Regions from separate parts of the Streptomyces sp. NBC_00328 genome, predicted to be linked through region 2. Evidence: riboswitches for the same ligand, from Rfam matches in the RefSeq annotation. Region 2 holds a riboswitch; each other region holds the start of a gene.
The links. Region 2 has a riboswitch for cobalamin ahead of metE (5-methyltetrahydropteroyltriglutamate--homocysteine S-methyltransferase). Riboswitches for the same ligand answer to the same signal wherever they lie in the genome.

Region 1: linked by a shared signal. The riboswitch ahead of OG485_RS28350 (ribonucleoside-diphosphate reductase subunit alpha) and the one ahead of metE (5-methyltetrahydropteroyltriglutamate--homocysteine S-methyltransferase) in region 2 are both predicted to bind cobalamin.
Region 3: linked by a shared signal. The riboswitch ahead of OG485_RS12170 (cobalamin biosynthesis protein) and the one ahead of metE (5-methyltetrahydropteroyltriglutamate--homocysteine S-methyltransferase) in region 2 are both predicted to bind cobalamin.

What each region holds. Positions count from the first base shown of each region.
Region 1 is NZ_CP108013.1:6,434,981-6,439,149, forward strand. Features, by position in the region: gene OG485_RS28350 (ribonucleoside-diphosphate reductase subunit alpha) at 1-2,127, opposite strand, end outside; cobalamin riboswitch at 2,263-2,411, opposite strand; gene OG485_RS28355 (GNAT family N-acetyltransferase) at 2,464-2,985, opposite strand; gene mctP (monocarboxylate uptake permease MctP) at 3,117-4,169, opposite strand, start outside.
Region 2 is NZ_CP108013.1:8,190,513-8,194,681, reverse strand. Features, by position in the region: gene OG485_RS35865 (ABC transporter substrate-binding protein) at 1-1,396, shown strand, start outside; cobalamin riboswitch at 1,515-1,737, shown strand; gene metE (5-methyltetrahydropteroyltriglutamate--homocysteine S-methyltransferase) at 1,903-4,169, shown strand, end outside.
Region 3 is NZ_CP108013.1:2,769,319-2,773,487, forward strand. Features, by position in the region: gene OG485_RS12160 (inorganic phosphate transporter) at 443-1,684, shown strand; gene OG485_RS12165 (hypothetical protein) at 1,705-1,923, shown strand; cobalamin riboswitch at 2,083-2,223, shown strand; gene OG485_RS12170 (cobalamin biosynthesis protein) at 2,331-3,302, shown strand; gene OG485_RS12175 (cobyric acid synthase) at 3,299-4,169, shown strand, end outside.

The sequences.
Region 1 (4,169 bases), 1.8 Mb from region 2:
GAACGGGGTCCGGGCGGCGGCCATGTCGATCAGGCCGCGCTGCGGGATCTCCCACGCCGTGCGGTACAGGTCGCGGACGTCCTGCGGGACCCAGGTGAAGCCCTGCACCGAGCCGCTGGACTCGCGCAGCGCCTCACGGGTCTGCGCGTCCCACACGCCGAGCTTCTTCAGCTCGGCCACCAGGTAGGAGTTGACCTGGAGGAACTCGCCGGAGAGCGTCTCGCGCTTGAACAGGTTCGACACCTGCGGCTCGATGCACTCGTACACGCCCGCGATGGACGCGATGGTCGCGGTCGGCGCGATGGCGAGGAGCAGCGAGTTGCGCATGCCGACCTCGGCGATCCGCTGCCGCAGGGCCGCCCAGCGCTCCGGCCAGTTCAGCTCGACGTCGAAGTGGTCCGGGTGCAGGACGCCACGGGCGGTACGGGTCTTCTCCCAGGCCGGGAGGGGGCCGTTGCGCTCGGCGAGGTCCGCGGACGCCTCGTAGGAGGCGAGCATGATGCGCTCGGCGATCCGGGTGGACAGCGCGCGGGCCTCGGGCGAGTCGAAGGGCAGCCGCAGCTTGAAGAAGACGTCCTGGAGGCCCATCGCGCCGAGGCCCACCGGACGCCACTTGGCGTTGGAGCGGCCCGCCTGCTCGGTCGGGTAGAAGTTGATGTCCACGACACGGTCGAGGAAGGTGACCGCGGTGCGCACGGTCTCGTCGAGGCGCTCCCAGTCGATGTCGTCACCGACGACGAACGCGCCCAGGTTGACCGAGCCCAGGTTGCAGACCGCCGTCTCCCCGTCGTCCGTGACCTCCAGGATCTCGGTGCACAGGTTCGAGGAGTGGACGGTGTGACCCGGCTCCGCCGTCTGGTTGGCGGTGCGGTTGGCGGCGTCCTTGAAGGTCATCCAGCCGTTGCCGGTCTGCGCGAGGGTGCGCATCATGCGGCCGTACAGGTCGCGGGCCGGGATGGTCTTCTTCGCGAGGCCCGCTTCCTCGGCCTTGCGGTACGCGGCGTCGAACTCGTCGCCCCACAGGTCGACCAGCTCCGGCACGTCGGCGGGGGAGAACAGCGACCAGACGCCGTCCTCGTTCACCCGGCGCATGAACTCGTCCGGGATCCAGTGCGCGAGGTTCAGGTTGTGCGTACGCCGGGCGTCCTCACCGGTGTTGTCGCGCAGCTCCAGGAACTCCTCGATGTCGGAGTGCCAGGTCTCCAGGTACACCGCGGCCGCGCCCTTGCGCCGGCCGCCCTGGTTCACCGCGGCGACCGAGGCGTCGAGCGTCTTGAGGAACGGGACGATGCCGTTGGAGTGCCCGTTGGTGCCGCGGATCAGCGAACCGCGCGAACGGATACGGGAGTACGAGAGGCCGATGCCGCCCGCGTGCTTCGACAGGCGTGCCACCTGGTGGTAGCGGTCGTAGATGGAGTCCAGCTCGTCCAGCGGGGAGTCGAGGAGGTAGCAGGACGACATCTGCGGGTGCCGCGTACCGGAGTTGAAGAGCGTGGGGGAGGAGGGGAGGTAGTCGAGGCGGCTCATCAGCCGGTAGAGCGCGGCGACTTCGTCCACCGAGCGGGCGGTGTCGTCCTCGGCGAGGCCGGAGGCCACCCGGAGCATGAAGTGCTGGGGCGTCTCGACGACCTTGCGGGTGATCGGGTGCCGCAGCAGATAGCGGCTGTGCAGCGTGCGCAGCCCGAAGTAGCCGAAACGGTCGTCGCCCTCGGAGTCGGTCAGCGCGTCGAGACGGGCCGTGTGCAGCCGGACGAACTCGGCCGTGCGGTCGGCGATCAGGCCCTCGCGGTGGCCGACGGCGACCGACTCGGAGAAGGTCGTGACGCCCTGGGAGGCGGCCTCCTCGGTGATGGTGATCGCCAGCAGACGGGCGGCCAGCCGGGAGTAGACGGGATCCTCGGAGATGAGACCCGCGGCCGCCTCGGTGGCCAGTTCGCGCAGCTCGGCCTCGTCGGCGCGGGCGGACCGGCCGCGCAGCGCCGCGGCGGCGACCCGGCCGGGGTCGGCGTCGGGGAGGTCGGCGGTGAGACCGGTCAGGGTCCGCAGCAGCGCGGTTCCGGGACCGTCGGTCTCCACCCGGGCCTGCTGCGCGGTCACTGAAGCCGGATCGGCTGGCGCGATGGTCACGTGGGGATCTCCCTGCTCGGCACGGGACCCGGCGGGCAGGAGCGGGGCACACGGGAGCGCTTCAGGGCAGCAGCGCACCACGCGTCCACCGGCCCATTCCGCGAGGCCCGGACGTCGTCGGCACCCGGGCCGGACGGCCGGGGCGCGCTGTCGGCAGGTCCTCGGACTGACACGAGAGCGGGCACGCGGACACGCGAACACGCACAAGTACACCGTTGCGGGACAGTTCCGGATTCGCACCGAATTCCCCTGCGGCGACAGCGACCTTGAGCATACATCTTGTGTCGGGCTTCGGGACTGCCCCCACATCTTGTGTCCGCTTGGTGCCGAAGAGCGCTACGGAGTGTGTCGGAGCGTCAACTCGTAAGTGAGCAGCCGGATGTCGTCGAGCTCCGGAAGCGGGTTCCAGTCGCGGTCGGGCGTGCGGGTGAAGCCCACGCGCTCGTAGAGGCGGTGGGCGCTGTGCATGCTGCCCTGGGTGGACAGCACCACACGCGTACAGCCGCCCTCCAGAGCCCGGGCCCGTCCGACACAGGAGCGTACGAGGGCCTCACCGGCACCCCGGCCGCGTGCCTCCCGGGCGACCGCGAGCATCCGGATCTCGGCCTCCCCGGCGCGCGCGAAGTCGGCCATGGGGCTGCCGTCCGTCACGAAGGTCACACTGCCGAGCACCCGCTCCCCGTCCACGGCGACCAGCACTTCGGCGACGGCCGCGCGCCCCGCGACGTCCCGCAGCTTTCCGAGGTAGGAGTCGCTCTCCCCGAAGTCGAGCAGTCCGTCGCCGAGATAGGCCTCGGCCGTGATCCCGGCCACCGTGGGGTACTCCTCGGGCCGCGCGGGCCGGATGGCGATGTCCATGCGGGTGAGTGTGCCCGACCGGCACGGCGACGGGCCGCCGGTTTTTCACCGGCGGCCCGTCGTTCCCGGCTGTCGCCGGGACCTGCCCCGTGACCCCGCGATCCCGCGGCCAGGACAGGTCTCCGGCTCTCCTAGTGGCTCGCGTCCGCCGTGGCCGGCGGGAGCTCCGTCTCGACGCCTGCGTCGCCCGCGTCGGCCGTGTAGTCCCCGGGCGAGGTCTCGTCCACGCCCTCCGGGGCCTTGAGCGCCCTGAGGGCGAAGGTCAGGACGATGGCCACGGCCACGTTCAGGACGAACGCCGTCAGGCCGATGTAGCCGATCTCCCCGATCCCGGGGATCTCCTTCGAGCTGCCGCCGAAGTGCTTCTGGGTCGGGGAGGCCACTCCGTAGGCGGCGATCGTGCCGTAGAGCATGCCGACCGCCCAGCCGCCCAGCAGCGCCCAGCGGTGGAACCAGCGGGTGAACAGGCCGCCGACCAGGGAGGGGAAGGTCTGCAGGATCCAGATGCCGCCCAGCAGCTGGAAGTTGATCGCGACGGTCTTGTCCATGGTCAGGACGAAGACCAGCGCGCCCACCTTCACCAGGAGCGAGACCAGCTTGGAGACCCGGGTCTCCTGCCGAGGGGTCGCGGCCGGGTTGATGAAGTCCTTGTAGATGTTGCGGGTGAAGAGATTCGCGGCCGCGATCGACATGATGGCCGCCGGGACGAGCGCGCCGATCCCGATGGCGGCGAAGGCGACGCCGGCGAACCAGTCGGGGAACATGTTCTCGAAGAGCTGGGGGATGGCGAGCTGGCCGTTGGTGACCTTGACGCCGGCCGCGATCGCCATGAACCCGAGCAGGGCGAGCAGGCCCAGCATCAGCGAGTACAGCGGCAGGATCGTCGTGTTGCGGCGGATCACCTCCCGGCTGCGGCCGGACAGCGTCGCCGTGACCGAGTGCGGATACATGAACAGCGCCAGCGCCGAGCCGAGCGCGAGGGTGGCGTACGTCCACTGGCCCGCCTGGGCGGGGACGAGCCCCCCGGCGCCCGCGGCCGTGTACTTGTCGCTCGCCGCCTTGAAGATCTCGTCGAAGCCGCCCAGTTTGATCGGGATGTAGATGACGGCCACCGCGATCACGATGTAGATCAGGGCGTCCTTCACGAACGCGATCAGAGCGGGGGCCCGCAGACCCGAGGAGTA
Region 2 (4,169 bases):
CGACGGCAACGACGGCTGCGACCTGGCCCACGGCGAGTACGCCGAGGACTTGAGAAAGCTGGAGAAGATCCTCGGCCACCAGAACGCGAAGGTGGACACGGACCGGCCCTACCGCACGGTCGTCTTCTTCGCGCCGCTGAGCGTCGGCTCGACGTCCAAGCGCACCGCGCCCATCGGCTTCCAGACACTGCGCGGCGCGCTGCTCGCCCAGGAGAACGTCAACAGCCGCCGCCTCAAGGCTCAGGTGCCCGTACGCCTGCTCGTCGCCAACGCCGGCGAGTCCTTCCACTACGGCTCGCGCGGCGGCCTGAACCAGAGCAACAAAAGCACTGTGGACGTCGCGAAGATGATCGTCGACCGGGCGGGCCGGGACCACATCGCGGCCGTCATGGGTCTCCACCAGAGCCGTCCGGAGTCCCAGCAGGCCGCGATCGAACTGGGAGCCCAGGGCATCACCGTCCTCGGGACCGGCGTCTCGGGCCAGCGCATGGTCGACGGCGACTCGCCCGTGTCGTACTTCCAGCTCTCACCGCCCGACGCACGCATCGCCGAGGTCATGGCGTCCTTCGCCCGTCACTCGCCTCAGCTGCGCGCTCTGACGGACCCCGCTCCCAGCGACTCCGGTCCGGCCGCCGTCGTGGTCTACGACCCCAAGGACGAGTACTTCAGCGCCGACCTCGCCCACCGGTTCGACACCGCCTACCGCTCGACCGGGCCGGTGCACTTCGTGAAGTACGGCGAGATGGAGAACGGCCGCACCACACGGGCCATCGCCGACACCGTCTGCACACTCGTCCACAGCACAGGCGGCTTCGTCCTGTACGCGGGCCGCTCCAGCGTCATGGAGGACCTCTTCGAGCACATGCAGACCGACCAGGCCTGCCGCGCCCGCGTCGCCCCGGTACCGGTGCTGGCGGAGAGCCCGGCGCCGGACGTGATCCTGCATCCGGACCTGATGCGCAAGGAGTACGGCGCGCTGAAGCTCTTCTACAACCAGTTCAGTCTCCCGCTGCCCGACGGGCCCTTCGGTGAGAGGTTCGGCCGGACCTTCCACCTGTCCGCCGAGAACGACGCCGCGCTCGGATACGACGCCGTCGAAATCCTCACCGAGGCCATGAACGCCATCGTCTCGACGGACCCGGGCTTCTCACCCAGGGCGCTCGTCACCCATCTGCAGGATCCCGGCATCCACAACTACGTGGGGGAATCCGGGGTCATCACCCTGGACAGCGATCACCACTACCCACCGAACAAGGAGATCCACATCCGTGAGATCACCCCCGCCGGAGACAAGCTCACGGACCTGACCTGCGGGGTGCTCTCCCAAGGAGCGAGGAACGCCACGCACTGGGGCCCCGATGACCGTTTCGACTGCCCGGTGGACAGCGTGTCCTGACGCTTCATCAGGCAGCGGCACGAAGCGAAGTGTCCCGCCCTGTGGCGTTCGGGCCTCCGGTCTCGCGGCTCAGCGTCCGGATCACGGATGTGCCGCCCCCTTCGGCACGTCACCCCGTAGGGTGGCTGGTGCAGCTGGTTCGCCCCGTCCGCCAGGCGGGATGCGTCGCAAGAGGGAACCCGGTGGGAATCCGGGACTGCCCCGCAGCGGTGAGCGGGAACGACCGCCGTCATACGCACTGGACCCGACGAACAGGGTCTGGGAAGCGACGGCCAGTAGGTGTCCTCCGCCAGGAAGACGTGCCCGCAAGTCCGAAGACCTGCCCGCTGCCCGCGCACGAACCACTCGTGCGCGGACATCCCGGTGACCTCGTGGGCGGGTCGGCGTACATATCGGCGGATGACCGCGCTGTTCCGAGCCGTGTCGCTTCCGTCCGGTTCGTCGCCCCTTCGCACTCGCGTCCCGTTGCCGGGATCTCAGGGATTCATCTCGCGAAGGAGATCTCCGTGACCACCAAGCCCGCAGCCGCGGCAGCACGGGCCACCGTGTACGGCTACCCGCGCCAGGGTCCCAACCGGAAACTGAAGAAGGCGATCGAGGGCTACTGGAAGGGCCGCGTCACCGCCGACGCCCTCCGCGCCACCGCCGCCGAACTGCGTCGCACGAACTGGCGCGAGCTGGCCGACGCCGGCATCGACGAGGTGCCGACCGGCGACTTCTCGTACTACGACCACGTCCTCGACACCACCGTCATGGTCGGCGCGATCCCCGCCCGCCACCGCGCCACGGTCGACTCGGACGCCCTGGACGGCTATTTCGCCATGGCGCGCGGCACCCAGGACGTGGCGCCGCTCGAGATGACGAAGTGGTTCGACACCAACTACCACTACCTGGTGCCCGAACTGGGCCCGGACACCGTCTTCGCGGCCGACTCCACCAAGCAGGTCACCGAGCTGAAGGAGGCACTCGCCCTCGGGCCGAGCGCCCGCCCGGTTCTGGTCGGCCCGGTCACCTACCTCCTCCTGTCCAAGCCCGCCCCGGGCGTGCCGGCGGACTTCGACCCGCTCACCCTCCTCGACCGGCTGCTGCCGGTGTACGCCGAGGTCCTCGCCGACCTGCGCGCGGCGGGCGCGGAGTGGGTCCAGCTGGACGAGCCCGCCCTCGTCCAGGACCGGACCCCGGCCGAGCTGGACGCCGCGGCGCGCACCTACCGCGGGCTCGGCGCGCTCACCGACCGGCCGAAGCTCCTGATCGCCTCGTACTTCGACCGGCTCGGCGACGCCCTGCCGGTACTGGCCAAGGCTCCGGTCGAAGGTCTCGCCCTGGACTTCACCGAAGCCGCCGCCGCCAACCTCGACGGCCTCGCCGCTGTCGGCGGCCTGCCCGGCAAACGCCTGGTCGCCGGTGTGGTCAACGGCCGCAACATCTGGGTGAACGACCTGGCCACGTCGCTGTCCACCCTCGGCACCCTGCTCGGCCTGGCCGACCGGGTCGACGTGTCGGCCTCCAGCTCCCTGCTCCACGTCCCGGTCGACGCGGCCCTGGAGCGGGACATCGAACCGCAGATCCTGCGCTGGCTCGCCTTCGCCCGCCAGAAGACGGCGGAGATCGTCACCCTCGCCAAGGGCCTCACCCAGGGCACCGGAACGATCGCGGGCGAACTCGCCTCCAACCGTGCCGATCTGGCCTCCCGCGCGAACTCGCCGATCACGCACGACCCCGCGGTACGGGCTCGCGCCGCCGCCGTCACGGACGCCGACGCCCGCCGGTCCCAGCCCTACGGCGAGCGCGCCACGGCCCAGCGGGCCCACCTCGGTCTCCCGCTGCTGCCGACCACCACCATCGGCTCCTTCCCGCAGACCACCGAACTGCGCACCGCCCGCGCCGACCTGCGCACCGGCCGCATCGACACGGCCGGTTACGAGGAGCGCATCAAGGCCGAGATCCAGGAGGTCATCTCCTTCCAGGAGAAGACCGGTCTCGACGTCCTCGTGCACGGCGAGGCCGAACGCAACGACATGGTGCAGTACTTCGCCGAGCAGCTCACCGGGTACCTGGCCACGCGGCACGGCTGGGTGCAGTCCTACGGCACCCGCTACGTCCGCCCGCCGATCCTGGCCGGCGACATCACGCGGCCCGAACCGATGACGGTGCGCTGGACGACGTACGCCCAGGCCCTGACCGATCGGCCGGTCAAGGGCATGCTCACCGGGCCGGTCACCATGCTCGCCTGGTCCTTCGTCCGCGACGACCAGCCCCTCGGCGACACCGCCCGCCAGGTCGCCCTCGCCCTGCGCGACGAGGTCAACGACCTGGAGGCGGCGGGCAGTTCGGTGATCCAGGTCGACGAGCCGGCCCTGCGCGAGACTCTTCCCCTGCGCACCGCCGACCGGCCGGCCTACCTGGCGTGGGCCACCGAGGCGTTCCGGCTCAGCACCAGCGGGGTGCGCCCGGACACACAGATCCACACGCACATGTGCTACGCCGAGTTCGGGGACATCGTCCAGGCCATCGACGACCTGGACGCCGACGTCATCAGCCTGGAGGCCGCCCGCTCCCACATGCAGGTGGCCCGCGAACTCGCCGCGCACGGCTACCCGCGCGAGGCGGGACCCGGCGTGTACGACATCCACTCCCCGCGCGTCCCCACCGCGCAGGAGGCCGCCGAACTGCTGCGGGCCGGACTGAAGGCGATCCCCGCCGAACGGCTGTGGGTGAACCCCGACTGCGGCCTGAAGACCCGCGGCTGGCCCGAGACCCGAGCCTCCCTGGA
Region 3 (4,169 bases), 5.4 Mb from region 2:
GGGGCGGCTGCGGGCCGCCAACAGCCCACGGTTGTATGTGATGTGCATCACATGCAACCGAGAGAACGCCCACGGCACCCCGGTCGGACATTTGCCGCGGATCACACCCCGTGGTCGGGTCACTACGGACCGACCGGCGCTCGGACTCCATCGACAGGGTGGCCCTTTCGGGCTTCCGGGCGCTGTGACCACGGCTACAGCCTGCGAGTGACAGGGATCTCACCGCTCAAACCTGCCCCGACCAGGACACTCCACCACGAGCCCCGACCCCAAGCGGAGTACGGAATTCCGAATCCGTTCGAACCCGGCAAGCCTCCCGTCGACGCAAGCGGAATGACGATCCGCTATTCAGGACACCGTCAAGTCCGACTCAGTTCACCTTCCGTTCATCCAGGTTGCCTACGTTCCCCCTGCCACTGACGTCCAACAGAAGCCTGGGTAAATGGAACACATCACGCTCCTCCTCGGAATCGTGATCGTCACCGCTCTCGTGTTCGATTTCACGAACGGTTTCCACGACACCGCCAACGCGATGGCCACCACCATCTCGACCGGCGCACTCAAGCCCAAGGTCGCGGTGGCCATGTCCGCCGCCCTCAACCTTGTCGGCGCCTTCCTCTCGGTGGAGGTCGCCAACACGATCTCCAAAGGCCTCGTCGATGAATCCGGCATCCAGCCAGAAGTGATCTTCGCCGCGCTCGTCGGCGCGATCCTCTGGAACCTGGTGACGTGGCTCGTCGGACTCCCGTCCAGTTCCTCGCACGCCCTCATGGGCGGCCTGGTCGGCGCCACCATCGCCTCCGCCGGTACCGGCGCCGTGCACGGGGACGTCCTGGTCGGCAAGGTGCTCCTGCCCGCCGTCGCTGCCCCGATCGTCGCCGGTCTGGCCGCGATGTTCGCCACCCGCCTGTCGTACAAGCTCAGTGGCAACGCCGACACCAAGGCCACCAAGAAGGGCTACCGCGTCGGCCAGATAGCCTCCGCGGGCCTGGTCTCGCTGGCCCACGGCACCAACGACGCGCAGAAGACGATGGGCATCATCACCCTGGCCCTGGTCGCCGGTGGCGCCGTCGCTCCCGACTCCGACCCGCCGGTCTGGGTCATCCTCTCCGCCGGTCTGGCCATCGCGCTCGGCACCTACCTGGGCGGCTGGCGCATCATCCGCACGATGGGCAAGGGCCTGACCGACCTCCAGCCGCAGCAGGGCTTCGCCGCCCAGACCAGCGCGGCGACGGTCATCCTGGCCTCCTCGCACATCGGTTTCTCCCTCTCCACCACGCACTCGGTCTCCGGGTCCGTGATGGGCGCCGGTCTCGGCCGCAAGGGCGGTGTGGTCCGCTGGTCCACCGCCAAGCGCATGGTCGTCGCCTGGGTCCTCACGCTGCCCGCCGCCGCCCTGGTCGGCGCGCTCGCCGAATGGGTGACCGGTTTCGGCGCCTGGGGCACCACGCTGGTCGCCGTCTTCCTGGTCGGTTCGAGCTTCGCGATCTGGCGCCGCTCGCGCCGCGAGGTGATCGACCACAACAACGTGAACGACACCGAGGAGCCCGCCGGTGTGGTGACCCAGGCCATCGCCGCCGTCACCCCGCCCCCGGCCGGCACCGTGGCCGATGGCCTCACGGCCACCATCCCGGCTCCGGCCGAGCCCGCGGTGAACCCGCCGGCGCCGTCCCGAGTGGCCTGAGAACCGAAGGAAGAAACAGCATGAGCATCGACTGGTCAGCCCTCGGGTCCGTCTTCGGGGTCAGCCTCGGAGTGACCGTGGCCCTCGTCGCCCTCTTCACCCTCGGTGTCGCCGGCCTCTCCAAGAAGGAGTCCGCCCAGGGCGGTTCCGCGGTCGCGGCGGCCACCGGCGCGTACGTCTGCTTCGCGGCCTGCGCCGCGGCGGTGGCGTACGGCATCTCCCTGATCATCACCAAGTAGCCGGCAGGCGCCGCCCGGAACCGGGCTGCCTCCGAGCGGTACCGCGCGTGGGGTGCGGGACGGACCACCGTCCCGCACCCCACGCGTATGCCGTCCCGCCCCCACGCGTATGTGGGCCTGCGCACACTGTCCCTCCGCAGGTCAACAGCCAGTTGACGGCCGTTCTCACCCCGTGGTGGACTGCCGGAGCCAAGTACGGCGGCATGAGAGGAAGCCGGTGCGAATCCGGCGCGGTCCCGCCACTGTCATCGGGGAAGAAACTCCCCGGGAGCCAGGAACTCTCACCGCCGGTCTCGTCGAACCAGGGCGTGGACACCCTGAGTGAGGACATATCGCCATGCGCGGCTGCCCGTTGCCCGTTTCGCTGAGTACGAGGGTTCCGCTCCACCCCACGGCCGGCTGACCGCGTGCGTGCCGATCGCGTCTTCGCGTACGGCGCCGCCGCCGGCCTCCTCGGCGACCTGCTGCTCGGCGATCCCCGCCGAGGGCATCCGGTCGCCGCTTTCGGGCGGGCCGCCGCGACCGTGGAGCGGACACTGTGGCGCGACCACCGCGGGTGGGGCGCGCTGCACACGGCCGTCTGCGTCGGCGGCGCCACCGGACTGGCCGCGCTCGCGAGCCGTACCGTACGCCGCTCCCGTACCGCCTCGGTCGCTCTGACCGCCGCCGCCACCTGGGCAGTCGTCGGAGGCACCTCTCTCGGCCGCGAGGCGCGGGCGGTCGGCGGCGCGCTCGCGGCCGGTGATCTCGACGCGGCCCGGGAGCGGCTGCCGCACCTGTGCGGACGCGATCCGCAGGCGCTGGACGCCGACGGCGTCGCGCGCGCCGTCGTCGAGTCCGTCGCCGAGAACACCTCCGACGCCGTCGTGGGCGCTCTGGTCTGGGGCGCCGTCGGCGGTGTGCCGGGACTCGTCGCCTTCCGCGCCGTGAACACGCTCGACGCGATGGTCGGACACAAGTCCCCCCGCCACCGGCGCTACGGCTGGGCCTCCGCCCGGCTCGACGACGTCGCCGGCTGGCCCGGAGCCCGGCTGACCGCCGTCCTCGCGGCCGTGGCCGGATCCGACCCGCGCGGTGCCGTACGCGCCTGGCGCGCGGACGCCCGCAGGCATCCGAGCCCCAACGCCGGGCCCGTGGAGGCCTCGTTCGCGGGCGCGCTCGGCGTGCGGCTCGGCGGCACCCTCTCGTACGGCGGACGTGTCGAGCACCGTCCCGTGCTCAACGGCGCGGGGCGCGCCGTCCACGTCCACGACATCGAACGGGCCGTACGGCTGTCCCGGCGCGTGGGCTGGCTCGCGCTCGGCGTGAGCGCCGCCGGACGGGTTCTGCTCACCGGAACCGGACGGGTTCCGGCCACCAGGAAGGGGCGCACCGCATGAGCGGCGGGCTGCTGATCGCCGGGACCACCTCGGACGCCGGAAAGAGTGTCGTGACCGCCGGGATCTGCCGGTGGCTGGCGCGCCAGGGCGTCAAGGTCGCGCCCTTCAAGGCGCAGAACATGTCCCTGAACTCGTTCGTGACGCGCGAGGGCGCCGAGATCGGGCGGGCGCAGGCCATGCAGGCGCAGGCCGCCCGCGTGGAGCCGACCGCGCTGATGAATCCCGTGCTGCTCAAGCCGGGCGGCGACCGCACCAGCCAGGTCGTCCTGATGGGCAGGCCGGTGGGCGAGATGAGCGCGCGCGGGTTCTTCGGAACGGCCGGGCCCGCGGAGCGGCCGCCGTCGGCCGAAGCGTCCGCCGCGTCCTCCGCCTCCGCCGGGGACAGGCTGCGCGGGGGACGCCAGGAAGCACTCCTGGCGACCGTCCTCGACTGTCTGGCTCAGTTGCGGGGCACGTATGACGCGGTGATCTGTGAGGGAGCCGGCAGCCCGGCCGAGATCAATCTGCGGCGCACCGACATCGTGAACATGGGGGTGGCGCGGAACGCGGGGCTTCCCGTGCTCGTCGTCGGCGACATCGACCGGGGCGGGGTGTTCGCCTCGTTCTTCGGGACGGTCGCGCTGCTGTCGCCGGAGGACCAGGCGCTCGTCGCCGGGTTCCTCGTCAACAAGTTCCGGGGCGACGTCAGTCTGCTGGAACCCGGCCTCGACATGCTGCACGGCCTCACCGGCCGGCGCTCCTACGGCGTCCTGCCCTTCCAGCACGGTCTGGGCATCGACGAGGAGGACGGCCTGCGCGTCTCGCTGCGCGGTGCGGTCCGGGAATCGGCGGTCTCCTCCCCCGTCGGCGAGGACATCCTGCGGGTCG